One region of the Planococcus notacanthi genome, then DNA from elsewhere that is predicted to be linked to it. Evidence: riboswitches for the same ligand, from Rfam matches in the RefSeq annotation. Region 1 holds a riboswitch; the other holds the start of a gene.
The links. A riboswitch is a leader RNA that binds a small molecule or an ion and turns the genes downstream of it on or off. The one in region 1 is predicted to bind cobalamin.
Positions count from the first base shown of each region.

Region 2: another riboswitch for cobalamin. It lies ahead of cobT (nicotinate-nucleotide--dimethylbenzimidazole phosphoribosyltransferase); the one in region 1 lies ahead of QMA01_RS11035 (ABC transporter substrate-binding protein).

Region 1 is NZ_JASDCQ010000002.1:703,049-708,323, forward strand. Features, by position in the region: gene QMA01_RS11025 (YwiB family protein) at 1-7, shown strand, start outside; gene argS (arginine--tRNA ligase) at 7-1,668, shown strand; cobalamin riboswitch at 1,761-1,947, shown strand; gene QMA01_RS11035 (ABC transporter substrate-binding protein) at 2,431-3,408, shown strand; gene QMA01_RS11040 (FecCD family ABC transporter permease) at 3,401-4,393, shown strand; gene QMA01_RS11045 (adenosylcobinamide amidohydrolase) at 4,396-5,275, shown strand, end outside.
Region 2 is NZ_JASDCQ010000002.1:283,141-288,415, forward strand. Features, by position in the region: gene QMA01_RS08880 (hypothetical protein) at 1-423, shown strand, start outside; gene QMA01_RS08885 (ABC transporter ATP-binding protein) at 531-1,415, shown strand; gene QMA01_RS08890 (ABC transporter permease) at 1,418-2,626, shown strand; cobalamin riboswitch at 2,686-2,860, shown strand; gene cobT (nicotinate-nucleotide--dimethylbenzimidazole phosphoribosyltransferase) at 2,947-3,996, shown strand; gene bluB (5,6-dimethylbenzimidazole synthase) at 4,015-4,665, shown strand; gene QMA01_RS08905 (monooxygenase) at 4,734-5,042, opposite strand; gene QMA01_RS08910 (DsbA family protein) at 5,056-5,275, opposite strand, start outside.

The DNA of each region.
Region 1 (5,275 bases):
TAAATGATGAACGCAGTAGAAAAAGTCCAACAGGCAATTAAAACGGCATTTACGGAAGCAATTGAAAAAGCGGAATTGACAGCCGAACCGGTTGAAGTTCGTTTAGAATCACCAAAAGACAAAGCGAACGGCGATTACGCCACAAATATTGCGATGCAATTGACGCGTTTGGCGAAAAAGCCGCCCCGCGCGATTGCAGAAGCGATTGTAGCAAACCTCGATAAAGACACAGCGAACATCCAGACAGTGGAAATCGCCGGTCCCGGATTTATCAACATCACCATCAAAAAGGATTACTTACAGGACGTCGTCAAAACCGTGCTCGACCAGAAAGCGGATTACGGCCGTTCAACTGCAGGTGCAGGCGAACGCATCCAAGTGGAATTTGTATCAGCCAACCCGACAGGCGACCTGCATTTGGGCCATGCCCGCGGATCTTCAGTCGGCGACTCGCTGTGCAATGTATTGGACCTTGCAGGATATGACGTATCACGCGAATACTACATCAACGATGCCGGCAATCAAATCAATAATTTGGCATTGTCGATAGAAGCCCGTTATTTTGAAGCACTTGGCCAAGGCGACAGCATGCCGGAAGATGGCTACCGCGGACAGGATATTAAAGATATTGCGGACGCGTTGGTACAGGAACATGGCGACAAATTTGTCAGCATGACTCATGAAGAGCGTTTTGAAGAATTCCGCCAGCACGGATTGAAAGTGGAATTGGCGAAATTGCAGCAGGATCTGGCGGATTTCCGTGTGAAATTCGATGTATGGTATTCTGAATCGTCTCTTTACAAAAACGGCAAGATTGATGAAGCTTTAGCTAAATTGCGTGCCAATGGCCATGTTTTTGAAGAAGACGGAGCAACGTGGTTCCGTTCGACAACGTTCGGTGACGACAAGGACCGTGTTTTGATTAAAAATGACGGTACATATACGTATTTGATGCCCGATATCGCTTACCATGAAGATAAATTGCAGCGTGGCTTCGAAAAGCTCATCAATGTTTGGGGAGCTGATCACCACGGCTATATCCCGCGCATGAAAGCGGCGATTGAAGCACTTGGCTATGACCGCGACACGCTTGAAGTCAGCATCATCCAAATGGTGCAATTGTACAAAGACGGCGAAAAAATGAAGATGAGCAAACGTACGGGTAAAGCAGTAACAATGCGCGAGCTTGTCGAATTGGTCGGCTTGGATGCTGTGCGTTATTTCTTCGCCATGCGTTCCGGCGATACGCATATGGATTTCGATCTGGATTTGGCTGTGTCACAATCCAATGAAAACCCGGTCTTTTATTCGCAATATGCGCATGCCCGCATCTCTTCGATTTTGCGTCAGGCAGAAGAACAGGGATTGACGGTTTCAGAAGACCAGTTGAACTTATTGACTTCTGAAAAAGAAATCGATGTTCTGAAGAAAATCGGTGATTTCCCGCAAGTCATTGCGGATGCAGCCAAGCAGCGTGCACCTCACCGAATCACGACATACATTCATGAATTGGCATCTAATTTCCACAGTTTCTACAATGCCAACAAAGTCTTGGATGCCTCTAACCCGGAATTGACCGGTGCCCGTCTGGCATTGATCATGGCTGTGAAAACAACCTTGGCCAACGCGTTGAAGACAGTCGGCGTCGCAGCTCCGGAAAAAATGTAAGAGACAGACAAACGTTTACGTGTATAATAAAGAGAAACTTCAATCAATGAATCTATCGCTTTTAGAAGCGGGATGAAATGAAGAAACAGAATATGAGAACCATTCATAAAGGTGCTTATGTCTAAGAACATGAGTTAAAAGGGAAGCCGGTTTAATTCCGGCGCGGTCCCGCCACTGTATGTGAGAGGAATCTGCAAAATGCCACTGAAGCAATGCTTTGGGAAGGTGCAGAAACCGAAGACCACAAGCCAGGAGACCTGCCTTTATGACGACACACCCAAACGCCTGCGAGGAAAGGCTGGATGCGCATGCTTTTTTATGGCGTCCTTTCCATCCCTCGCAGTTTGCTGCGGGGGATTTTGTGTTCTCAAGGAGATTTCTTCAAACTTTCTGCATCTGAATCATTTGAGAAATTATTTATATCGTATATAAAAATTGCTAGATAAGTTGAACTAAAGAAACTGGCTTTTACCCAATGCTTCGGACGCTCTGGGTAGAGCGAAGACGATTGCTCCTGCGTAAGCTCGTCGCAGATGAGGTCCCAGGAATGCCTGTTCCCTCATTTGCACCCGCAAGAAGCCAGGCAAAGGACACCTGTCTTCTCGCTTCGCCTAGCCCTTGGCAGCTGGCACCGCGACGTCCTGTCGCGCCGGCTGCATGACCCACATCCTGTGGGCCCGAAAGCGTAGCTGTTTTACGGAATATCGGCTACTACAAATCATTAGTTCAAAAAGCACTACACACAACAAGGGGGATTTATTCATGAAGAAGATTTGGAAGTTTGGTGCAACCGCAGGATTGGCCGCGGTATTGATGGCGGGTTGCGGAGATACGGCGACGCCCGTAGAAGAACAGGATACTGAAACACCGGCGGAACCGCCGACGGAAGTTGCGGATGTAGAATTTCCAGTGACGTTGACGGATGCAGTAGGCGAAGAAGTGGTGATCGAGGAAGAACCGGGAGCCATTGTTTCGATGGTGCCATCAAATACAGAAATCGCTTATGAACTTGGCGTTGGTGACAAATTAGTCGGCGTTTCGGATTTTGATAATTATCCGGAAGAAGCGGGGCAAATTGAAAAAATCGGCGGCCAGGAATTCAATGTGGAAAAAATCATTGGCCTGCAACCGGATTTGGTGCTTGCGCATGAATCGGGATTGGGTGTTGGCGATGCAGGGTTGCAGCAGTTGCGTGACGCTGGACTCAATGTATTTGTAGTCAACAATGCCGTCAGCTTTGATGAAGTCTACGATTCCATTACAGTGATCGCGCAAGCGACAGGCACCATGGAAGAGGCGGAAAGCATCGTTTCTGAAATGGAAGTCCAAGTGGCGGAAATCGAAGAATTGGCAAGCACAATCGAAGAGCCGAAGACTGTCTTTTTGGAAGTCGGAAGTGAACCCGACATCTACACGACCGGAAAAGGCACGTTCATGGATGAAATGTTGACGCTCATCAACGCTGAAAATATAGCGGGCGATTTGGAAGGCTGGGCAAAAATGGACGCAGAAGCCGTCGTTGCAGCTGATCCAGACGTCATCATCACAACAGAAGGCGGCTATATCGAAGATGCGGTCGACCAAATCAAATCGCGCAATGGATTTGCGGAAGTGACAGCTGTCAAAGAAGATGCTGTCTATAACCTGGATTCGGACATGCTCACCCGTTCAGGCCCACGTTTATCAGAAGGGCTGATGGAAATGGCGAAAGCTGTTTACCCTGAAGTGTTCAATGAGTAAGAATGTACTGGCATACAGCGTCTCGCTGCTGATTTTAGCAGGCGCCATTTTGCTGGGGGTGACGGTCGGAACGGTTTCCATTTCGCCCGTCGTGTTATGGAATCCGTCTTCGGATGAGGCAGCAGCCAATATTTTATGGAATATCCGCATGCCCCGTGTTATTTTAGCCGGGCTTGTCGGAGCGGCACTGGCGATTGCCGGGGCTGCGTTCCAAGGGCTTCTGAAGAACCCATTGGCCGATCCTTACACCCTGGGAGTGTCTTCCGGTGCCTCAGTCGGCGCTGTGATGACGCTCTTTTTTGGCATATCCATCCCATTTTTAGGACCATTCACTTTGCCGGTCATGAGCATGATCGGGGCGTTGCTGACAATGCTCGCCGTGATGAGTTTCGCAAAATTGGTGGATCGCTCCATGAAAATGGAAACCGTCATTTTAACAGGCATCATCTTCAGTTCTTTTCTGGGCTCAATCATCTCCCTGATGATTGCATTGACCGGAGAAGAGCTGCGCCAAATCATCGGCTGGCTGCTGGGCAGTGTGTCGATGCGCGGATGGCCATATGTACGGATGGCGCTGCCGTTTGTTTTGATCGGTTCATTCGTCTTGTGGCTGAAACGCAGAGAATTGAACGCCATGCTGTTTGGTGAAGAACGCGCACAACATTTGGGCGTCGATGTCAGAAAGAGCAAAATGATCATCTTAATCGGCGGTTCGGTACTGACAGGAGCAGCCGTTTCAGTTTCCGGAACCATCGGATTTGTCGGTCTGGTGGTGCCGCATATGACCCGCTTATTATGGGGATCGGATCATCGCCACGTCCTGCCATTATCGTTCATCAATGGAGCCGCGTTATTGATCATTTGTGACTTGGTGTCGAGAACAATCATCTCACCGACGGAATTGCCGATCGGTGTCATTACCGCATTTATCGGAGCACCGGTATTTGCATTCATCTTTTTCCGGCAACGCAAAGGAGGGGCATGACCATGCTTGAAATAAAAGGAATAACAGGCGGCTATGGCGAGAAGAATATCGTCAACGACGTATCTTTTACTGTCAATAAAGGCTCGATCCTCGGGATTTTGGGACCCAATGGAAGCGGCAAATCTACCTTGATGAAATTGATCAGTGGAGTGCTTCCCGCTGCAGGTGGAGAAGTCCGGATTGACGGCAAACCCATGGCTGATTTTACGGCGAAAGAACTGGCCAGGAAAATGGCGGTCTTGCCTCAATTGCATGCACACGCTTTTGCCCATACGGTTCGTGAAACGGTTTCACTTGGCAGGTATCCGCATCAAAGCGGCTGGTTTTCTTCCTGGTCGGATGAAGACGAAGAAGCTGTTGTGGAAGCGATGGGGTTGATGGACATCAGCCAATATGAACAGACACAAATCGATCGGATGTCGGGCGGCGAACAACAGCGCGTCTTCGTGGCACAGGCTCTGGCACAAGATGCAGGGATCCTGCTTTTGGATGAGCCGACCAACCATCTGGATATCAACCACCAGAAGGAATTGCTCGATACCATCAAAAAGCAGGCCATTGAAAAAGACTTGACGATTGTCTCTATTTTTCATGATATCAACCTGGCTTCCATGTATTGCGATCAATTGCTGCTGATGGATGGAGGAGGGGTCGTCCGGATCGGCGAACCGCATGAAGTGGTTCGGGAACAAGATATTGAAACCGTCTATCATACACGCGTCAGCAACCACCCGCATCCGGAACTGCCTAAACCGCAGATCACTTTATTGCCGGGCGTCGAGCGCGAATCCAGTGAGGCAAGCATACGGGCAAAGGACTTCCGGATTTCCAAAGACATGGTGCTCTACCAGAGTCCGATTCCGTTAAAGACGGTATCATCCG
Region 2 (5,275 bases), 420 kb from region 1:
ATTGCCTTTCCATTTACCATTTACACAGACACGGAAACTGACATGCACTTATCGAACAACAAGCCGCTGATCCACTTGAATACACTGGCCCAAATCTGTTTCCGCGCTTTTTCCCAGGCATCGGGTCTGCCAAAGCCTGAAATTGTCATTCTCGATGATAAAGCTGTAGAAGGGGTTAGCCAGTCGGGTCGATTCGAGATGGATTTTGATCACAATTACTTTAAAAAAGTAGGGGAAATCAGTTCAGAGCTTGCAAAAGAAAAAAGATTTCGATTGGGCCTTTTGTATGAAAAGAATGCCGAAGAAGAACAAGTGATTGAAAGCTACGAAAAGGCGGTTCTTCTGCACGGAGAATTAACAATTGTCCGCGAAAGCAAACAACTGGATTCAAAAGAAACAGCCATTCAATGGATTACAGACTAAGGAGATGATTTCATGAACAAGCTATTGCAATATGGACTCTTAGCGATTGCGGGTGTACTGGTAGTCGTAGTGTATAAAACATTTTTCTAAAGAGAGGAAGATAGATGATGAACCTGACAATAAACGATGTGAACAAGCATTTCGGACCGTATCATGCAGTAAAGAACTTGTCTTTATCAGTAAGCCAAGGCGAAGCCGTGGGACTGCTGGGACGAAACGGCGCAGGAAAAACGACGACGATCCGGATGATTCTCGGGTTATTGCAGCAGGAAAGCGGAAGCATCGAATGGGGAGGAAAGTCATTCTCACGGAAAGAAGTCAAACTGGGCTATTTGCCTGAGGAAAGAGGGCTTTATCCGAAGATGAACATGATGGACCAACTGGTTTATTTTGGCCAATTGGAAGGCATGAGCAAGCGTGCTGCAAAGCAGGAGGCGATGAAATGGATTGAACGATTGGAAATAAGCCAGTATATCAAAAAAGACACAGGAGATTTATCGAAAGGAAACCAGCAAAAAATTCAATTGATCGCTGCGCTTATGCATGATCCGGATTTGATTATTTTGGATGAACCTTTCAGCGGACTTGATCCTGTTAATGCCCAAATGTTGGAGCAGGTGATAGAAAGTCTGATTCAAGAGAAAAAAACCTTAATCTTCTCAAGCCATCGAATGGAGAGCGTTGAATCATTTTGCGATCGGGTCTATTTGATGAAGCAAGGCGAGGTCGTGCTTTCAGGATCCATCTCGGATATCAAGACCCAATACGGATTTAAGTATGTAAATATCGAATCTACCCAGCCCCTGGAAGAATATTTGATGGGCTTGCAAACTGAGTTTATAAAAAAGGGGAAAGAATATCAATTACAGGTAAAAACCATGGATCAAGGGTTATACCTCATCGAAAAAATAAAAAGCTTGGTTCCGATTCGGAAAATCGGCATCGCCGATCCATCATTAAACCAAATCTTTATTGAAAAGGCAGGGGATTGAGATTGAGAAATTTTTATCTGGTCTTTAAACAATCTTTTCGGGAAAGAGTGACTTCGAAGTCCTACCTTACGACAACGTTTGCGTTGATTCTGATTTCCATATTCGCCATTTCATTGCCCAGCATCTTGGAGAATTTTGCGGATCCGAAAGAAGAAATGGTGGTTGTATCCAATGCCGCCGATATAACTGTCTCGGAACTGGAAAAGCAATTGACCGATTGGGAGTGGAAAGAAGGGGCACAACAGCAGATAGAATCTTTGAAAAAAGAAGCGCAGGAAGGAAAAATTGCTGGCTTATACCTAATTGATGACAATGCCAGCAATTATTCTGTGACCTATTTTTCCAAATCGAATGACGTCGCTTTAAATTCGTCTCTGTCCCAGTATCTTCAGGCGAAGAATACGCAAAGAATTGCCGATAGCAACGGTATGTCGGAAGCGGATCAACAGTCCTTGTTCGTTCCGGTTGCCATGGAAAAAGGACAATTCACTTCAGAGAATGAAGTATCGGTGTTTGTGATTTACTTGATGCTGATGTTCATTTTGATGGCAGTTATGATGTATGGCACAACGATTGCAACCGGCGTCGCCTCAGAAAAAGCTTCACGGGTCATGGAAGTAATGGTGACAAAAGTAAACCCGCTGGCGATGATTTTCGGTAAAATATTCGGAATCGCTTTAGCAAGCCTCATGCAGTTCGCCGCTTTCTTTGGATCTGTTGCGTTGTACTTGAAATCAGGGCTTGTGGAACCCGCACAAAGTTTAGGGAATTTTGACTTGAATCTATCGGCGCTGACAGCCGAGCATTGCGTGTACTTCTTCATCTTCTTTTTATTGGGGTATTTATTATATGCTTCTCTATATGCGGTGTTCGGTTCCATGGTCAGCCGTCCTGAAGAACTGAACGGAACGACGATGCCAATTTCTATTCTCTTGATGGTCAGTGCTTTCTCGGGAATCCTTTTTGTCATGGATGACCCTGCATCAACGCTATCCAAGTTCATGGCAACATTTCCGTTTACCTCACCATTCAATATGATTATTCTGATCATGAAAGACGCTGCATCATTTGGGGAAATCGCTCTATCCATCGGCTTGCTGGTGATCACCACCTTTGCATTCGGTTATTTTGCAGCAAAAGTCTATCCGAAAGGCATCCTTCACTTCGGAGAAAATTTGAAACTGCGTCAGCTTATTATGAGGAAGTCATAAATTGCTTCTCTGGTTGTGTTTGCAAAAACGCGCTTTTGCGGTAAGCTAAATGAAAGAATAATTGAATAACCGTAACAGGTGCCCTTCGGGGAGAATAGGGAATGAAGTGAAAATCTTCAGCGGTCCCGCCACTGTAACGGGGAGTTTTACAGATTTGCCACTGGAGATTGGTCCGGGAAGGCCTGTAAAACGGTGATCCGGAGCCAGGAGACCTGCCTGCTTACGTTCTGCTGATAGATCATGGAAAAGTCTTTAGTTTATTTGTTCACGCAAATAAACTGGAGGCTTTTTCTTTTTAATTCAGAAAGGGGAAGAGAAAGATGAATTTATTGCAGCAAACAATGGAGCGTATTCAAGGGTTGGACCAGGAAATGGTGGGAAAAGCGCGGGAGCGTGTGGACAGCCTGATCAAGCCGCCGCACAGTCTCGGCAAGCTGGAAGAGCTCGCTGTGCAATTGGCTGGAATTTCGGGAGAATTGTATCCAGAGTTTGATCGAAAAGCGATTATCGTGATGGCTGCCGACCACGGCGTTTATGAGGAAGGGATTTCTTCCAACCCGCAGGAAGTGACATATGCGCAAACGATGTTCATCGCAAAAGGCATCACCGGAGTCGGAGTTTTGGCGAAAACAGCGGGAGCGGAAGTGGTCACCGTCGACATCGGCGTTAAAGGAGACTTTCCGAATGATGCAGGGGTGATCGGCCGGAAAATCAGGCAAGGCGCAGGCAATATTGCGACAGGGCCGGCGATGACGATAGAAGAAGCGATCCGCTCGCTGGAAACGGGGATTGCCATTGCAGAAGCGGAAATCCAAAAAGGCGCCAATCTGCTGGGGACCGGCGAAATGGGCATCGGCAACACCACGCCAAGCACCGCCATTTTATCGGTGCTTGGAAACATTCCATCTGAAGAGATTACCGGCAAAGGTGCAGGAGTCGGCAGTGGAGGAATCTCGCATAAAGCCCAAGTCATTAAGAAAGCGATTGAAACGAACCGGCCGGATAAAGACAATGCCATCGACGTTTTGGCCAAAGTCGGTGGACTGGAAATCGGCGGCATGGCAGGTGTCATGATCGGAGCGGCAGCAAACCGCGTGCCGGTTGTACTGGATGGGTACATCTCCACCATTGCGGCGCTGATAGCGGTGTCGATCGAACCGAAAGTGAAACATTACCTGATTGCTTCGCATGCAAGCGCTGAACCGGGCGGGAAAAAAGCAAGTGAATTGCTGGGCATCCAGCCGGTGCTGCATATGGAGATGTGTTTAGGTGAAGGGTCGGGCGCCGCTTTAGCATTCCCACTTGTAGATGCGGCCTGCCGGATAATGAAAGAAATGGCCACGTTTTCGGAAGTTGGCCTTAAGATTTGATGAAGAGAGGAGAAAAAGATGTTTACTGAAGAAGAAAAAAGAGGTGTATATAAAGCAATTTACACTAGAAGAGATATTCGCAGCTTTTTGCCGACGCCTGTCCCGGAAGAACTGATCACCACTATTCTGGAGGCTGCACACCATGCGCCGTCCGTAGGATTCATGCAACCCTGGAATTTCATTATCGTATCTTCATCTGAAACAAAAGAAAAGCTGGCCTGGGCCGCAGATAAGGAGCGGCGGGCACTGGCCATTCATTACGAAGGGGAGAAAGAAAACAAGTTTCTCGGATTGAAAGTAGAAGGCATAAAGCAGGCGCCCGTAACGATTTGTGTAACTTGTGATCCGACAAGAGGCGGCTCTCATGTCCTGGGGCGCAATTCCATTCCTGAAACAGACGCCTTATCCACGGCCTGTGCCATCCAAAATATGTGGTTGGCTGCCTGTGCAGAAGGCTTAGCGATGGGCTGGGTAAGCTTCTATAAGAAAAACGACGTCCGGGACATCCTGGACATTCCGCCGCATGTCGATCCGATCGCCCTTCTGTCGCTTGGCTATACGCAAGATTATCCCGACAAACCGATTTTGGAAGCAGCGGGATGGGAAAAAAGGCGTTCGTTAGAAAACCTGGTCTTTGAGGATAAATGGAGTGGGAAACTAAACGCATAAATGAAAAAGAACAGGCAACGCGTATCCAATCGCGTCTCCTGTTCTTTTTTAATTTATACCTGTATTTTTTACTGGTTGACCAAGCCTTTATTGATTTCCGTCAGTGCAGAATTGACTTCGAAAATCTTGGCATGGACCGGTGAAATGCCAAACCCTGCTAAGCGGTTGGTGTGCATATCTACGTATTTTTCAGCGGTTTCTTTTGTTTGGAAAAGATAAATGCCGCCAGCTTCTTTTGTTTCCGGGTTTTCAGTCCAAATCTTCCACAGGAAGCCCTTTTCCTGGTTGATGCTTTTCGCCAGTTCTGTGAATGATTCTGCCATTTCATCTCCGAAAGGGCCATCCATCTTAAAATCTACTTGCAGGATATATGCCATGTCGTTTTCCTCCTTATTTTGTGGCTGGTGTGAAATAGGATTCCCCTAAAATTTCATGGACCCGATAATGGCCAGGGGCGAGTTCTTTTTCAATAAATGCATTTATCTCTGTTGGTTCCACATCGTACATCACTTCAATTTCCTTGGAAAACAGCAATTGTTCTTTTTCCAGTAGCTGAGAAAGTGCAGGTTGCGGTTTGGCTTGCAGGTCTTCCTGATTCAGCACTTGCTTC